DNA from 4 places in the Paenibacillus sp. S29 genome. Region 2 is predicted to be linked to each of the others. Evidence: riboswitches for the same ligand, from Rfam matches in the RefSeq annotation. Region 2 holds a riboswitch; each other region holds the start of a gene.
What was found. A riboswitch is a leader RNA that binds a small molecule or an ion and turns the genes downstream of it on or off. The one in region 2 is predicted to bind cyclic di-AMP.
Positions count from the first base shown of each region.

Region 1: it holds a riboswitch for cyclic di-AMP, as region 2 does, so the genes downstream of both, ACL9RM_RS25655 (C40 family peptidase) here and ACL9RM_RS23185 (3D domain-containing protein) in region 2, are expected to answer to the same signal.
Region 3: it holds a riboswitch for cyclic di-AMP, as region 2 does, so the genes downstream of both, ACL9RM_RS15030 (3D domain-containing protein) here and ACL9RM_RS23185 (3D domain-containing protein) in region 2, are expected to answer to the same signal.
Region 4: it holds a riboswitch for cyclic di-AMP, as region 2 does, so the genes downstream of both, ACL9RM_RS14575 (TrkH family potassium uptake protein) here and ACL9RM_RS23185 (3D domain-containing protein) in region 2, are expected to answer to the same signal.

Region 1 is NZ_JBMOUI010000026.1:18,549-23,541, reverse strand. Features, by position in the region: gene ACL9RM_RS25665 (M1 family metallopeptidase) at 1-2,010, shown strand, start outside; gene ACL9RM_RS25660 (hypothetical protein) at 2,022-2,849, shown strand; cyclic di-AMP (ydaO/yuaA leader) riboswitch at 3,127-3,264, shown strand; gene ACL9RM_RS25655 (C40 family peptidase) at 3,270-3,770, shown strand; gene ACL9RM_RS25650 (GNAT family N-acetyltransferase) at 4,076-4,582, shown strand; gene ACL9RM_RS25645 (4a-hydroxytetrahydrobiopterin dehydratase) at 4,661-4,960, opposite strand.
Region 2 is NZ_JBMOUI010000017.1:80,138-85,130, forward strand. Features, by position in the region: gene rsmA (16S rRNA (adenine(1518)-N(6)/adenine(1519)-N(6))-dimethyltransferase RsmA) at 1-487, opposite strand, end outside; gene rnmV (ribonuclease M5) at 495-1,040, opposite strand; gene ACL9RM_RS23185 (3D domain-containing protein) at 1,187-2,335, opposite strand; cyclic di-AMP (ydaO/yuaA leader) riboswitch at 2,607-2,889, opposite strand; gene ACL9RM_RS23190 (TatD family hydrolase) at 3,091-3,861, opposite strand; gene ACL9RM_RS23195 (HD domain-containing protein) at 3,904-4,993, opposite strand, start outside.
Region 3 is NZ_JBMOUI010000008.1:37,398-42,390, forward strand. Features, by position in the region: gene ACL9RM_RS15020 (ABC transporter substrate-binding protein/permease) at 1-1,285, shown strand, start outside; gene ACL9RM_RS15025 (amino acid ABC transporter ATP-binding protein) at 1,272-1,994, shown strand; cyclic di-AMP (ydaO/yuaA leader) riboswitch at 2,421-2,590, shown strand; gene ACL9RM_RS15030 (3D domain-containing protein) at 2,597-3,265, shown strand; gene ACL9RM_RS15035 (polysaccharide deacetylase family protein) at 3,463-4,269, opposite strand; gene ACL9RM_RS15040 (NADH:flavin oxidoreductase/NADH oxidase) at 4,576-4,993, shown strand, end outside.
Region 4 is NZ_JBMOUI010000007.1:234,409-239,401, forward strand. Features, by position in the region: gene ACL9RM_RS14565 (LysR family transcriptional regulator) at 1-811, shown strand, start outside; gene ACL9RM_RS14570 (potassium channel family protein) at 817-1,494, opposite strand; gene ACL9RM_RS14575 (TrkH family potassium uptake protein) at 1,512-2,852, opposite strand; cyclic di-AMP (ydaO/yuaA leader) riboswitch at 3,261-3,413, opposite strand; gene ACL9RM_RS14580 (CPBP family intramembrane glutamic endopeptidase) at 3,675-4,993, shown strand, end outside.

The sequences.
Region 1 (4,993 bases), on a different contig from region 2:
ACCCCAGCACGCACTAAAATCGTTTTATTGTCTACACTAGCCCTCGGTCTCCTCGCAGGGACGTTATGGTTTGCCTGGCAGCCCCAACTGCAATCCGACCCGCAGTCCATAGGCCAACCACTATACGGCTCCCTGTCTGAGTCTGCGCTTGCCCCAAATATGGGCAAGCCTCTAGGGGCAAACATCGTGCCTGACCTGCCCAAGAACCCTCCACAGGCCGCTACAGAAATCCTCAGCAAGAGGGTGGTAGAGTACCACATTGATGTGTCTCTGGAAAAAGGACAGGTTTTGCGAGGCACTGAGACACTGACCTGGAAGCATCCGGGCAAGAAAACCGTGAATGATCTGTATCTTCATCTATACCCGAATGCCTTTTCTTCCATGGAAACTACCTTTATGAAGGAATCCGGTGGAAAGCTGCGCGGAGACACCATGCCCAAAGACGGCTTTGGCTCCATGACGCTGACTGAACTAAAAACAGAAGACGGTTTATCTCTCATGCACCGCATCCAATATGTGCAGCCAGATGACGGTAACGCAGGCGACCGTTCGCTCGTGAAGGTGCGTCTACCCAAGCCGGTACGAGGTGGCGAAGAAATCACATTATATATGAAGTTTGAGGTAAAACTGCCCGCTATCTTCGCTCGTATGGGCGCGACAGATGATTTTGTAATGGCAGGACAGTGGTTCCCGAAGCTCAGCGTCTACGAGACTGCAGGACAACGTGGACGCGCCGAGGAGGGCTGGAACCTCCACCAGTATCATGGTAACTCCGAGTTTTATGCCGATTTTGGAATTTACAGCGTACGGATTCGGGTGCCTGAAACTCATATCGTAGCAGCGACCGGATTTCCCACCCGTGGTGCCGTCCGACAGAACGGCCAAAAAATATATCAATTTTATGCCGATGATGTACACGATTTTGCCTGGTCCGCTTCACCCAACTTTGTAACCGTAGAAGAACCCTTTTCTTCTGCTGAAGTCCCTGGTGTCAAAATCAAGCTCTACCTTGACCCGTCGCACAAGGAGCTCAAAGGGCGCTATATGAGCGCAGCGAAGGCCGCCCTTTCGTACTACAGCAAATGGTACGGGCCTTATCCATATTCCACCCTATCCATCGTGGTTCCACCCAAATCAGGCAATGGAGCCGGCGGTATGGAGTATCCGACACTCATCACGGCCGCTGCTGCGGGTAATCTGAATCCTGGCTATAGTCTGGAACGGACATTAGTTCATGAGATTGGACATCAATATTTCTACGGAATGGTAGCCAATAATGAATTTGAGGAGCCGTGGCTGGATGAAGGCTTCACCTCCTATGCAGAGGAGCGGCTTATGGAGCAAGAATATGGGCTTATCCCCAACCTGCCATTACAATCGGGACAGGTAGCCTCCCCACAGCCGCTAAACCGTGAGTCATGGAAGTACGGCTCAGCTGCTGAGTACGCGCAAAATGCCTACTCTCGAGGCAAGCTGGTCCTACGGGGCATTGAACGTCAGGTGGGTATAAAAAAAATGGATCGCATTATGCGGACCTACGTCCAGACGTACCGATTCAAGCATCCGTCCTCACTGGATTTTCAACGTATCGTGGAGAGAGTCACCGGACGCTCATGGAGCCACTATTTTGAACAGTATGTATATGACGGCCAGATGGCGGACTTTTCAGTGGATCACATCACAAACCACAAGCTGGAGAATGGATATGAAGCAGTCGTGACGGTCAGCAAAAAAGGGGCGGATTATCCCAAGATCCCTGTCCAATTTACCTTCAAGGATGGTACCACGATATTCAAGGCTTGGGACGGCGCGGGCAAAAGTACAAAGTTTCGGATCAAAAGTACTTATCCCGTTTCCCATGTAACCCTTGATCCCTTATATACCATTGCACTGGAGAACAAGCATATTAACAATAGCCTAAAAGCCGAATTGGACGAAAAGCAACAAACCCGTTGGAGTATAAGTGTAACCAAGCTGTTGGAGACACTGCTTGGAAGTCTGTCATGGTGAGGTGTCTATAGATGCGGACTATTATAAAAGAGGGCTGGGCGCTGGTGCGCATACGTTTCTATATCGTTATCATTTTATTTCTGTATCGACTACTGTGGGGGGTGTTTCTCTATCGGCTGGTGCAGTCTGCCGTTATCCCGCTATTGCTCCGTTATCCTGATCAGGGTCAAAACGAGCTGGGACAGACCTTATTTTGGATGGAGAGTCAGATTGCTCTGATGGACAGCCGGGAAGTACATGTGTATTTGTGGATACTACTAGGGGCGACTGTACTACGCATACTGATCACTCCCTTCATTAGAGCCGGAATATATCAAAGTCTGCATACCGATGCGACTGAACCGCAAAGCCTGTCCTTTTTCAAGGGTATGAAACGCCATGGCATGTCGTCGCTGTTGTATTACACCATCGAGTTGGGACTGCTGCTGCTTCCCGCCTTTTGGGTAGTACCGAGACTCTACCCTATTGTAGCAGGAGCACTTCAATCTTCCTCTTATCTGCTGCATTTATTGCCCTATGTCATTGGATGGATGGCATACGGATGGTTCATTCGGCAGTGCATCCTGTATATGCAACTGGGTACTGTCGGTGGTCACGCCATACTATCGTCCCTGCTCGCCTTCTTTCGCCAGCTCCTCCCAGCTGTCGGTATATCCCTTTTGCTCGGTGCTTGTGTGCTGCTGGTCTTCGGTCTATTTGGCACCGTGGCGATGATTTGGACTGGCATGCTGGCGCTCATTCTCCAGCAATCGTATCATTTTGTTACTAGTCTGGTCAGGCTGTGGCATATCAGTTCGCAGTACAGACTATGGCATACCGATATCTCTAGTAGAAGCTAAGCCCTGCCTTTATGTTTTTTTACTTCATTTCCGTCTGTCGAAAAACCTTGATTCATACTCGCGCAAACGACACATAACTGAATACTGTTAACAAGATCTGTTCCTGGGACATTAGGAGCAGATTTTTTTTGTAACTTTTTGCAATGAAACATTTGCCAAAGTCAGCCGTCTTTGTTACAATAATCGCAGTGAACTGATAGTAACAACTTTGTAATCTTTATTGTAACCTTTATCTCAAAAATAACGTTATTGTGAATACTGCTCTCCAAGGTGCACATCTTAAGTTAAGCCTAATTCCTGGCACCTAGGAAGCGGGGGAACCAGTTTGGGTGAATTGATCTCGCAACAGAGTGGTCATAGGGGAACCTTCTACCGAATCCTTAAGCTAACCTCGCAGGCATTGGAAGGGGTATATTTTTTTTGAAGAAGAAGCTAACGATCGCAGCTATGGGTCTTGCCATTGCCTTTACATCTTTTACATTCGGTGGCGGCAGTGCATATGCAGACTCTAAGATGGACCAGGTCATCCAAGATGCCAAAGGAACGAACTACAGAAGCGGAGGCACTACACTCGAGGGATTCGATTGCTCCGGCTTCACAATGTACGTATACAACAAACTGGGAATTAAACTTCCGCATCAATCAGGATCACAATTCAAAATGGGATCTTCTGTATCCCGCGATGAAATGAGACCTGGGGACCTGGTGTTCTTCAACACCACAGGAAGAGGCATTTCCCATGTAGGTATCTTCGTAGGTGAAGGGAAATTTGCCCACTCCTCGACTTCACGTGGTGTAGTAGTTAGCTCACTGAACGAAAATTATTACGCTAACCGCTATGTCGGTGCAAAAAGAATTATGAGCACAGACGCTTACCATTCTGTAGCTTCAGACATTCCTGATGACGATAACGTAGAATAACTAACGCACAGCAAGCTAACCCTAGCCGCAATTTGATTCTGGCCGGAATCGAATTGCGGTTTTTTATGTCCACAACATCAGCAATTATTATCTTTACTGACGAACTGAGACCTCAAAAGGTTTCAATTGTAGCGAACATCGTCGGTTTTACCGTCACCGCTGGGGGAGCATATGAGCAGTAATTCCTTCTTATTGAATGTATACCCGACTTAGGTATGAAATAAACACGCTTGCCATTCCTCTGCAACTTGTCTACAATCTGTTGTTAATGATTGAAGTACCTGTGTAAAAGGAGGATGGAACACATGCCGGCCTCAATATCCAACTATCGGATCGTACCGATGGACGAGCATCAAGCGGCTGCAATCTGTGAGTGGCACTATGATCCACCTTATAACATATATGGTTGGCTCCCCTGGGAACAAATGAAGGCGCTTGAAGTCGAATTTGGAAGTCCCACGCTTCGCCAAGAGCAATATGTTGCCGTACTGGATGAAGAGAACAAGCTAACAGGATTTGCTCAATATTTTCCTATGATCGGTGTGACCCGGCTAGGTCTTGGAATGCATCCTGACAGGTGCGGACATGGCAAAGGCTCTGATTTTGTCCGTGCCATTGCAGAGGAAGCTCAACGACGCAACCCGAAGAATGAAATTGATCTAGAGGTGCTCACTTGGAATGAGCGCGCTATCCGGGCCTACAAGGCGGCTGGATTTAAGCTTACAGATACCTATGAACGCCAGACTCCTGATGGCAAAAAACCATTTTATTGTATGGTATATCGTCCCGAGCACCCAACCCAGATTCTATGATAAAAGCGCCTTCGGCATACAACCACGATGTTGTATAGCGAAGGCGCTTCTATCATCATACGACAGATCATTACAAGCTCAATGACTGCTGCGCATTTTTTCAAAAGCTTCATTATATTGTTGGGCTTCCTTAATATCCACGGCCATAATACCGCCGTCGTCCCAAGAGGTCAAACGCAGAGTCACGGTCTTATAATCAATCGTAATAAATGGATGATGATTGAATGCTTCAGATATAGCGGCAACTTCATCCACGAATGCAATCCCTTTCATAAAACTGGAAAAATTATATTTTCGGACGATCCAACGTCCTTCCTCCAGTTCCCAGCCCTCCAGTTTCTCCAGATGTGCTTCAATCTCTTCTTGTGTAAAAGGCATGTTACGAACTCCTCCCCGTTTATACGGAAGCCT
Region 2 (4,993 bases):
GCTCAGCCACTTCTTTTTGGATCATAACGACGATATTCTCCAGAGGGAGCTTGTCCTCCAGCAGCCTCATCAGAATCGGTGTAGTAACATAGTACGGCAGATTAGCCACGACACTTACTTTACTCACGTCTGCAAAATCGGCTGCGAACACCTCTCGCAAATCCAGCTTCAGCACGTCTCCATGACGTACCTTCACATGCTCGTAAGGGGCCAACACCTCTTCGAGAATTGGCAGCAGCCGCTGGTCAATCTCGACAGCGGTAACTGCCTTGGCCGATTGCGCCAGCTTCTCGGTCAAAGCGCCAATCCCAGGACCGATCTCAAGTGCACCCTTCGTCTCATCCAATCCGGCAGCATTTACAATCTTATTGAGAATATTTTGATCAATCAGGAAATTTTGTCCCAAACTCTTTTTGAACGAAAAACCGTGCCGTTGAATAATTTCCTTCGTACGCCGCGGTGTTGCTATATCTTGAATCCCTGTCATACGGACATCACAATCCTTCACTTTCAATTTGTGCCAGCGCCCCGGCAAATTCCTCGCGGCTGATCTGAAATACAGAGAGCCGTTTATGTAGCTGCTTTCCGTTACAATAACCAATACCCAGTACATTCCCTAAGGCCATACGGCGTGCAGCAGCATTGGGATGGGTGATGAGTCCAGCATCAATCAGGTCCGCCCACTCAATCAGCGGGTCGGCGCCTTCCACTGTCGTATGGACCCGTGCAAGAGCGTGTCTGATCGCTTCTGGTGAGGCATTCTCCACGCCAATATCTCCTTTACGCGTCGCTTCTGCCTCGGGTATAAAGGCCTGCTTGCAGCCGGGTACCTTGGAAGCGATAATCTTACGGATGCGCTCCCCTGCATGATCGGGATCGGTTAAAATGATGACCCCCCGCCGCTCCTGCGCCAATGCAATTTTACGCAGCGTCATTTTATTAATGGCGGAGCCGCCAGTTTCTATCGTATCCGCTTCAACAGCGCGGCGAATGGCCACCGTATCATCCCGGCCCTCTACCACGATCACTTCCTTGATCATTTGCGTTTCCCTCCACTGCTACACAGCAAGCTATATTTATCTTTCCCTGCTTTTGAAAACAAAATAAGAAGAGGATATCCTCTTCTTAGCATGGCATAACTATGTTGTTAATACTATCGCATTGCCCTCAACATACACAACCTGTTTTAGTTGATTTCAGGCTTTACCGGTCCGATAACATATACGGTTTTACCGTGCTTACGACCAAATTGGTTGGCTCGGCTCAAACTCTCATAATACACATCGATTTTGTGGCCTTTAATCGCGCCACCGGTATCCTCCGCACGACGGAAGCCCACCCCTTCGATGTACACCCACCAGCCGATTGGAATTATACTCGGATCGACCGCGATGGTGCGTCCTTCCGTGACACGTGCGCCGGATGCAGTACGTGTACCGATACCTGGCTCCTGTGAGGAATACGCCGTCATGGAGACATTTTGTAAAACTTTGCTATATTTAAAATTTACGCCTGCTTTACGGACAGCACTGCCCGAACTAACCGTTGTTGCCTTAACCGCATCATTGGGACCGACGGAAGCAGCAAGAACGACCGGTTTTTTCTTCGTTCCTACCGCAATGACTTTATCCACACGGTTCTGTGCAACTTCCTTGTTAACCAGCTGTTTGGATACCAACTTTCCATCATGATATACCTTTTGAACGTGCTGGACGACCACACCCGATTTGCCGCTTTGAATGACCCGATTATCGCCTTTATAAAGACTCGGATCGGCCGTTTTGATGACCTGATAAGGCACCTGCTTTTTCTGTTCGACCTGCTGTTTCTTCACACGGACGATTTTTATGTCCATGTTAGACGAAACAGAGGCATCCAACGCAGGATAAACTTTATCCGTTGATGATAATTTATAGCCCGAGGTACGAATGGCACCTTCTACTGTATTTTCTGTTGTGTACAGCTTTTTCGTCTCATTGCCTGAAGATACTTTAACCTGATTGGCACGTTTAATGACTACGCGATCGCCATCCTGTATTGCTCCATTTAGCGGCATGGAAACTGTATCATGCGGCTGAAGTGAAATGGAATGCTCGCTCAGCAAATCTTGAAGCTTGGATTCCCGGGTTTCTACCGCAGACGCCTTGCCATCGATGACAAAAAAGACTTGTTTTTTAGATTGCGTGTACATCAGAATTGAAATCATAATCGTTAGCGCGATTAGAAAAATAGCAACCAAAGCAGCCTGGCGCACATTCTCTTGCTTCCAACGCAATACGTAAGACATGCTGGATGAGCGTGACTCATGGGTATCCTTTTTCTGGAAAATGCCCATTTCCTCCGTCCTCCTTACATAGCCCGCCGTCTGGAGTAAGACATAGTTGAGATTTGACGTGACTATAACAGATTTTCTACAAGACAAGCCCAAACTACGACTGTCCTGCACCATGTACCCGTCTTCGCGGCATGCTGTCCTCCCCTGTTTAACCACAGTATGATGACAGATTTTCTTTTATTCACAACAAAAAAAGCCAGAGAAAGAGACTAGAGAGCTCTTTCGTGGCTTCCGGCATGTGTGAATATGCGGGAAAACTCATGCACGAGATGGCTTCTCTCTTGTTACGCTTACGGGGTTAGCTGTCGGGTTCGGACGTAGAGAGTCGCCCTAGCTTGGGTCAACCGCTCATGGCGGTCGCCTTCACATTCACCCCGAAGACCCAGAAAGAAATCGAAATACGGCTCCTCCACCTGTTCAATCCCATCCGGGAAAAGAATTTAGGTCGAGCCGGCTGGCGGAAGAGACGTTCCCTTCTTGCACATACGCCGGACGTACTGTAAGCCATATCGGTTCCCCCGTTCCCTGTAAAAGGGACTCAGCGAGACTGGTTCATGAAATGACTTGTTGATGTTTACATTCAAACAACAATTCACTGAAAAGATGATATCCTGTTTCTATGCATGTTGTAAAGCAGGTTTCAAGTACATTTTTTAAAATATTCGGTTAAAATATTGTAATATTCTCGAGTTTCCTGCAACAAATTCATGATTAGCTTCGTCTATCTCTTTATTTTGATCGATTTCTTCACTTTTTCATTGAATGTCAAATCGTTCCAGGGCATTTCGGGTCGTTATTGACACTAATTCCTCCACTGTAATCCCTTTGATTTGGGCTGCAGCCTCTGCTACCAGTCTCACATGTGCAGACTCATTTCGCTTCCCACGAAACGGATGAGGCGTCAGATAGGGAGCATCAGTTTCAATGAGCAGACGGTCCAGCGGCACCTGTGCGAGCACCTCTTTTGGCTGCTTGGCATTTTTGAACGTTATTGGACCACCGAAGGAAAGGTGAAATCCCATATCCAGCACCATTTTGGCTGTCTCCCAGCTACCCGAAAAGGAGTGCATGACTCCACCAATCTCACTCGCTTTTTCCTCGCGCAAAATCTTAACAATATCTTCATGTGCATCCCGGTTATGAATAACAATGGGCATCTTGAGCTCACGAGCCAGACCAATTTGATTTCGAAACACCCGATGCTGCACATCCTTCGGTGATGTATCCCAATAATAATCCAGACCGATCTCCCCGATGGCTACAACCTTTTTATGACTGCATAACGATGCAATCCATTCTAGATCGCCCTCCTGCATTGTAATAGCATCCTGTGGGTGCCATCCAACTGCCGCATAAATAAAATCATACGTCTCGGCCAATTTCATGGTGGATGGAATGGTCTCACGATTAAATCCGATATTGATCATCCGCGTTACTCCTGATTCGACAGCACGTGCTATAACTTCTTCACGATCTTCGTCAAATTGTGGCGCATCCAAGTGAGTATGAGTGTCGAATAAATCCAAGGTTTACATCTCCTTTTTTTACTTACATTTCTATATAGTTGTCTATTCTTTGACAAAATAATTCCTTATTTCGGCAGGAATCCTGTCTTTTACCGCGTTCAATTTATTCTGGGGAAAATACATATGATATTTCCCTCGGTGAATACCACTTATTGAGCGCACAATTTCCGAAACTTCGGATATTTCACTCACCTCGCCCTGACGTCCAAGCAGTAAAATCTGGTTGTCCGTCGAGCCACCCTGCCGAAACACATCATAAGGAAGATCTGTCGGAAAATCAATTTCAAAATCATATTCAGGGTGCAAACCAGCCTCTTTCAAAGCTTCTCGAATACTGTCAATGGTATCTGTATCCATATTTTCAATCTCTACATATTTATACAATCTACGGTCCATAAACCGGCTGCTCAAATCACTTAAAATCTCGTCCTTTTCTCGTTTCCACTGGCTAAATACGGTCTGGATTAATGACTCGTCGAGCATCAGATATTGCTCTACTGTAAGATCTCCTTTCAACAGATCCGGCAACGGGTCCAGCAGAAATCCAAACTCATATCCGTTTTTAAACAATTCCTTTGCTCGCTTGAAAATTTTACGTAAAAGGATTTCCGAGCTGCGTGTTACAGGATGAAAATAAATTTGCCAATACATCTGGTAGCGTGACATTAAATAATCTTCTACTGCATGCATACCTGATTCCTTCACAACAATTCTCCCATTATGAGGACGCAGCAGTCGTAAAATACGATCCAAATCAATCGTGCCGTAGTTGACACCTGTCGAGTGAGCATCCCGCAACAAATAATCCATACGATCGGCATCTAGTGGACTGGTTACCAGGTTGACAACAATCGGTTTATCATACGTTTTGGCTATAACCGCAGCCACCTTTTGTGGAAGCTTCTCGTCGACTTGCCGTAGCACGGCGTTGATCTCCGTGTCTCCCAGTACAATGCGGCATGTCCAATCCTCATGGTTCATATGAAAGGCTTCCTCAATTGAATGAGAAAATGGGCCGTGCCCCACATCATGCAATAGAGCTGCACACAGAGCAACCAGCCTTTCCTCCTTCGGCCAATCCGGGAAATCTCCACGTTCAAATTGAGAAATAATACTTCTCGTAATCTCATAT
Region 3 (4,993 bases), on a different contig from region 2:
CATTGTTGGGTTCGATGTGGATATCGCCAAGGAAATCGCCAAAGATTTGGATGCGGAGATGGTCCCTGAGGACATGAGTTTTGACTCCTTGCTGCCTGCTCTGCAAAGTGGCCGCGTAGACTTGGTACTGTCCGGTATGACACCGACGGATGAGCGGAGAAAGAGCATTGATTTTTCAGATGTATATTATCGCTCCAAGCAAGTCATTATGGTACGCCCAGAGGATAAAGACAAATATCCTACGATGGATACTTTGAAAGGCGAGAAGATTGGGGCACAAAAAGGGAGTATTCAGGAAGAAATTGCTCAAAAAGTACCCAATGCCACTGTAACCTCACTGGACAAAATATCTGATCTGGTACTCCAGCTGCGGACCCAGCGTATCAACGCTGTTGTGATCGAAGATACGGTTGCTAAAGGATACACGTTAGATGGTACCGTAACACTTGCCAAGGCCGTGCCTGAGGATGCCGGAGCAGAAACAGCTGTAGGTATACGCAAGGGGAACGCAGAATTGCTTGCCTCTGTAAATAAAACGTTGGCTCGCCTGAAAGCGGACGGGTCGATTGAGAAGTTTTCCACAGAAGCGAGCGCGCTCTCTGCAGATCGACAGGTTTCTTCTAATAACATCGTAGATATTTTTTGGAAATACCGCAGTTTTTACGCTACGGGTATCGGCTACACTCTGTTGCTGTCTGCACTCGGAGTACTGTTTGGATTTATCATTGGTCTGATCGTATCCTTGCTGCGGATGAGTGGTATACGCATCATTGAGTGGTTAGGTACCACTTATGTGGAGATCCTGCGTGGCACACCTATGCTGGTACAACTTATGATCATTCACTACGGAGTTGCTTTGACGCTGGGTGTCAATTTTACCCCACTCCAGTCTGGTATAATCACATTGTCTCTGAATAGTTCAGCATATCTGGCTGAAATTTTCCGGGCAGGTATCCAGGCAGTAGACCGTGGACAGATGGAGGCTGCCCGTTCGTTGGGTATGGGACGCGGTAAAGCTATGCGTCATGTCATTTTGCCGCAAGCGTTTAAATCTATTTTGCCTGCTATCGGTAATGAGTTTATTACGATCATTAAAGAATCATCCATTATTTCGACCATTGGGATGGTGGATATTATGTATCAGGCCCAGGTCATTAAGAACATCACCTACGAAGGATTAAGTCCGTTCGTAATCGCAGCCGCTATTTATTTTGTAATGACATTCAGCTTGTCTAAGCTGCTGGGTTTATGGGAAAGGAAGTTGAGAGCCAGTGATCACCGTTAAACAACTGCGTAAATCGTTCGGTAAGAATGAAATTTTAAAAGGCATTGATATAGATATCGCCAAAGGTGAAGTCGTCGTCATCATCGGCCCCAGTGGTTCGGGGAAGAGTACGTTTTTGCGTTGTATGAATCTGTTGGAACAGCCTACAGACGGAGAGATTTTGTTTGAGGGCGAGCCAATTACAGCTCGTGGCCATAATATTAATGTAACCCGGGAGAAGATGGGGATGGTGTTCCAGCATTTTAATCTGTTCCCGCATAAAACAGTGTTGCAGAACCTGACACTTGCCCCAACACAGGTTAGAAGACAGTCAGGGAAGGAAGCGGAAAAAATTTCGCTAGAACTCTTGCGTACCGTAGGGCTTGAGGATAAGAAGAATACCTATCCGAACCAGCTATCCGGCGGTCAGAAGCAACGTATTGCGATTGCGCGTGCTTTGGCCATGCAGCCGCACGTAATGCTGTTCGATGAGCCAACTTCTGCATTGGACCCTGAAATGGTTGGAGAGGTTCTGGATGTAATGAAGAAGCTCGCCGAAGGCGGCATGACAATGGTAATCGTGACGCATGAAATGGGTTTTGCCCGCGAGGTGGGCGATCGAATTATCTTTATGGATAACGGTCAAATTGTAGAGCAAGGTACACCAGAGCAGGTATTTGGCACTCCAAGCCATGATCGCACCCGTGATTTTCTTGCCAAAGTATTGTAAGGAAGTGCTGATATAATCTATAAAAAAAGCCCTCCGTTTGACGGAGGGCTCAGAGTGTCGAGAAAGTCCAGAGGACTTTTCGACACTTCTATTTTTATATGGGGAGACGCATCTTTTAAAACAAAAATCGATTTAAAACGATCTGAGGACCCTAGTTTTTAGACCACTAAGACAGTTTTAAACCCCCTGCAAAAAAACAGGGGGTTTCTCGACAGCCTGAGCCCTCCGTTTGACGGAGGGCTTTTTTTCTTTTTGTCACCATTTCCCCATACTTTCGTAACAAATATCGATTTCTTGATGACAAAATTGTAATGAGTGTAGTATGATGTTCAAGGTTCCCAACATTTTCATGCGGATAAGGTTACAAAATTGTGATATTATGCAGTAAGCCAAAACTTACCGGGACAGCATGTGGTTATGACAACCGCTGAAGCTGGGCCCAAACTATGGGAAGTGCGGAGGACGTAACAACGGCAGTCATTCCGATACGTCATAAAGACGATGTGGAATATGCCTAGGGGTGAATTGCACAAGCATAGGGCTTCTCCTGAGTCCGAATCCGACAGCTAACTTCGCAGGCATAACAGAGGAGGTACATATCTTTGAAACATCTAAAACATATTGGTAAAACGATGAAATTTGCGGTGCTTGCCGCAGCTATTGCAGGGTTGGCACAGACAGCTGGAGTAGCGGATGCTGCTTCGCTTCACACTGCCAAAGAGGGCGATACCTTCTTTTTGCTTGCTCAACGTTATGGAGTATCGGTAGACGAGCTAACGAAGGCGAACCCAAACATTGCTTCCAACAATATATATGCAGGTCTGCAAATTAAGATACCTGGCGAAAAAAGTGTGAAGGCAGCTTCGGATTCGAAGCCGCAGCTTCTTACGGAGAAAGCACCAGCGAATGAGGGGCCAACGATTGAAGCGTGGGGCAAAACATTCAACTATAGCAAAATAGTTGACGTTAAGGCTTCAGCGTATTCTGCCGCAGCCGACGAGAATGGTAAATGGGGAGCAGTGGACTACTACGGCAATCCGCTTAAACTAGGTACAATTGCGGTAGACCCGAACGTCATTCCGATGGGCACGAAAGTGCTGGTTACAGGCTATTCCCACCCAGGTTTGCCGGATCATTCTTTTGTAGCTGTCGCTCGCGATCAGGGTAGCGCCATTACAGGAAAGCGGATTGATATCTTTATTCCTGGCAACAAATCATTTGTGAACGACTTTGGATTTCAAAATGTGAAGCTGTACGTTATTGATAAATAGCATTGTACGTATATACGGTTTAATTAAACATAATATATATTATGTAAACTTAATACCTGTATCCTACCGCATATAACTAGGTCGGACTCTTATCAGGTCTTATCCATAAAAAAAAGCTGTCTTGACGAGCAGAAAACTTCTGCTGGTAAGACAGCTTTTTTACGTTGCTTTAGCTGTTGCTCAATCATAACATATGGTTATTTCCGTTCCGATGTGTGGAGTAGCCGGGGGACTGTCACAAATTTGTAGCCCTTAGCTTTTAGAGAGTGAATTAGACCCGGCAGAGCTTGGACAGTGCCTTGCAAGTTGGAACTTTGACCTCCACCTGCGTGCATTAAAATAATAGAGCCAGGCCCGGTAGCTGGGATCACATTGCGTTGAATTTGTGTTTTACTTAATCCCTTCCAATCGAGAGAGTCTACATTCCAATTAACAATCATATAGCCATGACGACGTGCCCATTGGATTTGAGGCTCCGTGATTTCACCGTAGGGTGGACGAATCAACTTGGGGCGAAAACCTGCGCTGGCTTGTAAAATACGTTCTGTTTTTGTAATCTGGTTGCGAAAGCGTTCTGGTGTGGCCTTCCTAAAATCCGGATGAGTATAGGAATGGTTTCCTATAGCATGGCCTTCACGGATAATACGGCGTATGATCCCCGGATGCTTTTCCGCACGGTGACCGACGATGAAAAAGGTGGCTTTGATGCCATTAGCGTGTAATACGTCCAAAACCTGCGGCGTATACCTAGAATCGGGCACATCATCAAAGGTTAGGGCAATTTGGCGGGTGTGTGGGCCGCACATTTTAAAAATGTCCGCATGTTTTTTACGCAGCATTGCTAATGTAGGAGTTGCTCGATCTGTGCTCTGATGTACAGAAGAAGCAACAGCTGCTTCCTTGGGATGGGGCGTTCCGGTGTTGGGAGGCGCATCCGCGTGAACGGGTAAACTTGAGAATGCTAGTAACAGTGCCAAGCATGGCAACACTCCCCTGTACGGCATATGTATCCCCCCCTTTCCGTGCAGTGGTACCTAGTGGTGCTCTCGACTATTATGTACCTGTCTTATTAAAAATATGCTGGTAACCAAGTTCGGCTCATAAACGACTGGAAAGAAGCCCACGATGAAACGATTATCAATGAAGATGATGGAGCTAAACGTACATATTCTCTTAAACATGACCGAAAACAGGAGCATTTTCGCAAGTTTTAGCCTTACAACGAATTCGGTATACTGTGACAGCTGGTGTATAATGGGGATGCAATTCATAATTATACAGACATGGAATTGAAGGAAGGATGGATAAAAGTGACCGACTTGTTTACTCCTTATCAATTAAAGGGGCTTTCTTTAAAAAATCGGATTGTCATGCCCCCGATGTGCCAATACAGCGTGGAGGCCAAGGACGGAAATCCAACGGATTGGCATCATGTCCATTATGTGAGCCGGGCAGTAGGAGGCACTGGACTTATTATTGTGGAAATGACAGCGGTCCATCCAGATGGACGTATTACGGATCGTGATTTGGGTATTTGGAGTGACGAACATATTTCTGCATATCGTAAGATTATAGAGGAAGTCCACAAGTATGGTGCCAAGATTGGTATTCAACTAGGCCACGCTGGACGCAAGGCTGAAGATGCTGAGCAACCTGTGGGTCCGTCCACGATTCCTTTTAGCGAACGCTTTAAAAATCCGCACGCCTTAAAGACAGCTGAAGTCAGGG
Region 4 (4,993 bases), on a different contig from region 2:
TCGCAAAATTGCGAAGCTGGAGGAAGAGCTGGGTGTGAATCTCTTTGATCGTCGGGGCAAACGGCTCGAAATTACGTCCACTGGCCGATTTGTTTATACATTCGCGCTAGAGCAACGGCAACGACAGCTTCGCTTCTTACAAAAGCTGTCCCAGCACAAAAATGAAGCCCAGAGTATGCTTACACTCGGGGCTAGTCTCACGACACTCCAAACGACGCTACCTACCCTCGTCGAAGCTTTCATGAGCAAGCATCCTCAAACCGAGCTAAAGCTGCTCACCGGTAAAACCCATGAAATCGTCGCCTTTGTACGTGACAAAAAAGCAGACGCCGGTATTGTCGGGTCTGCCATTCATGAAGCCGGACTGCGTTGCATTCCGCTATTTGATGATCATTTGGAGCTCGTTGTTCCCATTGGACATGAATTAACCGTCAAGACAGGAACGGCCTCGATGAAAGATCTGCAAGGATTGCCGATGATTATTTTCTCCAAAGGAACCTGGTACCGCAGTCTGACGGATGACTTGTTCCAGCGCAGCGGCATCATGCCGGATATCCGCATGGAAATCGACTCCTTCGAGGCAATTGTACGCCTGCTTCCAACCTGTAAGGCTTCTGCCTTGCTACCCAAATCCTATTTGCGCAGCGAACTATTACGGGATAATGGACTCACTGCATTATACTTGCCCGATTTGAAGGAGACACGCCGAACGACCTCCCTCATTTACTCGGAGACGACCGATCTCGGTCCGACAGCACGACGCTGGATTAGCGAGACACGTGCGTCGTTTGCAGGCTACCGTATGGTGTAGAGGGTTTAATCCTCTTCATTAACATTAACAACCTCATCCTCAAAGCGACCGATATTGTCATTCGAACCGATGATGACCATAATATCATCTGCTTTTAGCCGATCCATAGCCGTCGGTGCGATCAGGATACCGTTCGCCGTATGAAGCGCCACGACGCTACAACCAAAGCGGGTACGGGCATTTAGCTCTGCTAGCGTTTTGCCATTCAGACATGCAGGTACATTGAGTTCCACAATACTGTATTCCTTAGACAACTCTAAATAATCGAGCAAATTAGGCGTGACTAGCTGGTGAGCCACCCGGATACCCATATCCCGTTCTGGATAAATAATCCGGTCCACACCGAGCTTTTCTAATGCACGCCCGTGCAGCACAGATATGGCTTTGGCTACAACTTTTTTCACACCCAGCTCCTTCAGCAAAATGGCGGTGAGGATGCTTACCTGAATGTCATCACCAATAGCAACAATGCCACAATCGAAATTACGGATGCCCAGTGATCGCAACGAGTCTTCATCGGTAGCATCCGCCACGACAGTATGTGTCAACATCTCACTCATACTGTCCACAACATCCTCATTCCGGTCAATGCCTAGCACCTCGCACCCCATATCCACCAATTGCAAAGCCAGGCTTGAGCCAAACCGCCCCAAGCCAATAACTACAAACTGCTGCGTTTTCATATCTACTCGAAAACTCCTTATCCTATAATCATTTTGCCTTCCGGATGACGATATAATTCTTTACCCTTTTTCGGCCCCAGTGCATAAGCTAGCGTGAGTGGCCCCAGTCTACCTGCAAACATCGTCAGGGTAATCACCAGCTTGCCTATGACTGTCAAATCAGGTGTAAGCCCCATCGACAGCCCCACCGTACCAAACGCAGACACCGTCTCAAACAAGATCATCAGAAAATGATGATCTTCGGTTGCCGACAAAATCATGGTCACCCCGATCACGAACAGCAACCCCAGCAGTGTAATGGTCAAAGCCTTGTAAATTCGTCCCTGCGCAAGTCGGTACTTGAACAGTACAATATCTTCCCGCCCCCGCAGCATCGAAATCACTGCTCCAATGAGCAGGGCGAATGTTGTTGTCTTAATCCCGCCTCCAGTGGAACCAGGGGAAGCCCCAATAAACATGAGTATGATGATAAAAAACTGCGTAGCCTGCCGCAAGCCTGCGATGTCCAGCGTATTGGCACCTGCGGTACGGGGGGTAACGGACTGGAATAAAGATCCCAGTAGCTTACCACCCCAATCAAGCGAGCCAAGAGTCTTTGGATTCGTAAACTCAAATACAAAAATCACGAGCGTGCCGACTACAATCATAGCGCCCGTCATGCTGAGTACCACCTTGGTATGCAAGGACAGTCTCTTGCGCTTGCGATATTCTGCCAGGTCTGACATCACTACAAAACCAATGCCGCCAGAAATAATTAGAAACATTGCGGTAAAATTAACAATCGGATCATATACATAACCTGTCAAGCTGCGAAATTCACCGAATAAATCAAAACCAGCATTGTTAAACATGGAGATGGCATGCCAGATTCCAAAATAAATCGCCCTGCCTACGGGCATATCAAAGGACCAGCGAACCGAGAATATCGTAGCGCATACGCCTTCAATAACCAGTGAGTACAGCAATACCTTACGGATTAACCCGACAATTCCCTCTACAGAAGTCTGATTCATCGCTTCCTGCAAAATGAGGCGCTCCCGCAAGGAAATCCGACGTTTGAACACCAGCGCGATCAAGGTAGCCATAGTCATAAAGCCGAGACCGCCAATCTGAATGAGTGCAGCGATGACGACTTGACCAAAGGTTGTGAAAAAGGTCCCTGTATCCTTAACGACAAGCCCTGTTACACACGTCGCGGACGCGGCAGTAAACAAAGCGTCTATAAACGCAAGTGGCTTTCCTGTTGTATTGGAGATCGGCAGCATTAACAATAAGCTACCTATTAGAATGATAATGGCAAAGCCCGCAACGAATATCTGCGGTGGAGAAAGCCGAAGCCAGCTTGCATTGGGATTCATCTATTCATCACTTCTCTCCTAATCCTTAAAACTAAAAATCAGTGATTTAATACGGTGTAAGCTCGCTACGCGTTCCATTTGATCTTTCGATCGTCGTTGCCCCTGAATTTTTTGATTTTTCCAAACCTTAGTTAACTATAATTAGCATTCCCTGAATACAGGAAGAATGCATGTCAAGCACTACTCGGCCCCCTGTGCTATTGGCGGGCAGTAGCGAAAGGGGCAGAATTGTTCTGAAGAAGCGAAGCGTTTGCCTTTATCTCCGGATTTTAACCATTAAAGGGGGTATACAATAAAAAAATCCGGGGATAACAGCAATCGGAAGAATAATCTGCACCCGCAGCGGTCTAACCAATCCAAACACTTTTATACGCACAAAAAAAGACACCGGAAAACCGAGTGCCTGACTTGGTTCCTGCTCATAGCCTACGAGGTTAGCTGACGGATTCGGGCAGCACAGTATGCCCTATTTACACTTCCGATCCAGCAGGATCGGTTGTAAAATTCACCCCAGTAACATGGTTCCCCCGTTTTCCCATAGAAATTCGGCTCAACTGTATATCATTACCTATGTATTTCATAGGCATTGCCTCAAGATTATAATCCTTCTATATCCAGATCACAAAACCGATTTCGCCGAAAAAACGTGAAATTGGCTTTATTTTGCGAATGGGCATCGTTTAATCGCAGCTTATCTAATTTTATTGAAACTTTAAAGTGCTTTCGCTCTATTTTCATGAATATCGTTGGTCTGTTGGCGGGAACCTGTGCAGTATGATATCTTTAATGGATGTTCTTATTTACAGATTAAGGAGGAAACTCATGAATCCTATCGGGAAACCGGTCGTGCTCACGGCCAACTTCAAAAAATTAGGCTTGCTGGGCGGGATTGGCCTGATTTGCTTTTTTATCTTTCAATTGCTTATTCCCTCGCTTAGCAATCCGAGTCCAGAATCAGTAATGAACGCAAAGGTCATCAGCAAACAAGAAGCGGTCATACACGCATTGGACTTCGCCCGCTCCGAGCTGGGCTATACTGAATCACAGCCTGAGGAGCCTGTCGTGACCTATCAGGCCGAAACAGATTTGTACGGTTATTTATCTAGAGAAAAACTGCTTCAACAGTACGACCGTACATGGAAAAAGAGTTACCCTTACGAAACCTTTCGGGTCGATCTGCCTGAATCCTCAGCGAAGAGTAAACTGCAAATTCATGTGGATTTATCCACTGGCAAGGTCGTTAGCTTTAAACGGATCACCTCCAGCACCAATTACACACAGGCTGATATTTCTACGGATGAACAAGCACGTAACAGGCTTGTACGTGTGGCTGAGGACGGCATGACGCTCGAAGCCAAGGAGCAGGCGGCCGCAGTATGGGTCAAGCGCTTTGGCTTTAAGCCGTCGGATTTGAAGCTTGCGACCACTGAACAAGAAGGCGGATTAAAGTATACCGTAGACGATAAAAAAATCGGCGCCTCGGTACTTACACTGGCTTTTACTTTTGAAGACGGTGATGTTCGCTCCTTCACCCAAAGCTTTTCGGCCCCGTCGTCCTATACCGATTATATCGAAAAGCAAACATTTTGGGCGAATTTGATGACCTATGCGGGTTATGCCCTATTTAGCTTTGTACTGGGTGTACTTGCCATTGTGTATGCGTCACTCACCCGACGACATACTTCATTTGTACGCGGCATTGTTCTATCCGTTGTATACTTTATTGCTAGTATAGCTGGGACCATGAACATGCTGCCTTTATTGCAAGCAGAAGCAGGCGGTAAGGGCATGCTTATATTTCTTATGGTTTTCCAGATTGGTGTTACCTTTTTCATGGCTGTAGCGCTCTACTTCTCCTTGGTCGGCGGTGACGGGCTTATGCGTCAGGTTGGACTGAATGCATGGCCGCGTGCAAAAGAGCCGGGCTACGGGTTGTATGTGCTTCGCAGTATGTATGTTGGCTACTTGTGGGCCTTTATTTTACTCGGGGTACAATCCATCTTATTCTTTATACTGGAGCGCACATTTAATACATTCTCCACCACAGATGCCACACAATCCCCTTACAATATGGCTTATCCATGGCTACTGCCGATTATGGCGTGGATGGCAGGTATTGGAGAAGAGACTGTCTACCGTCT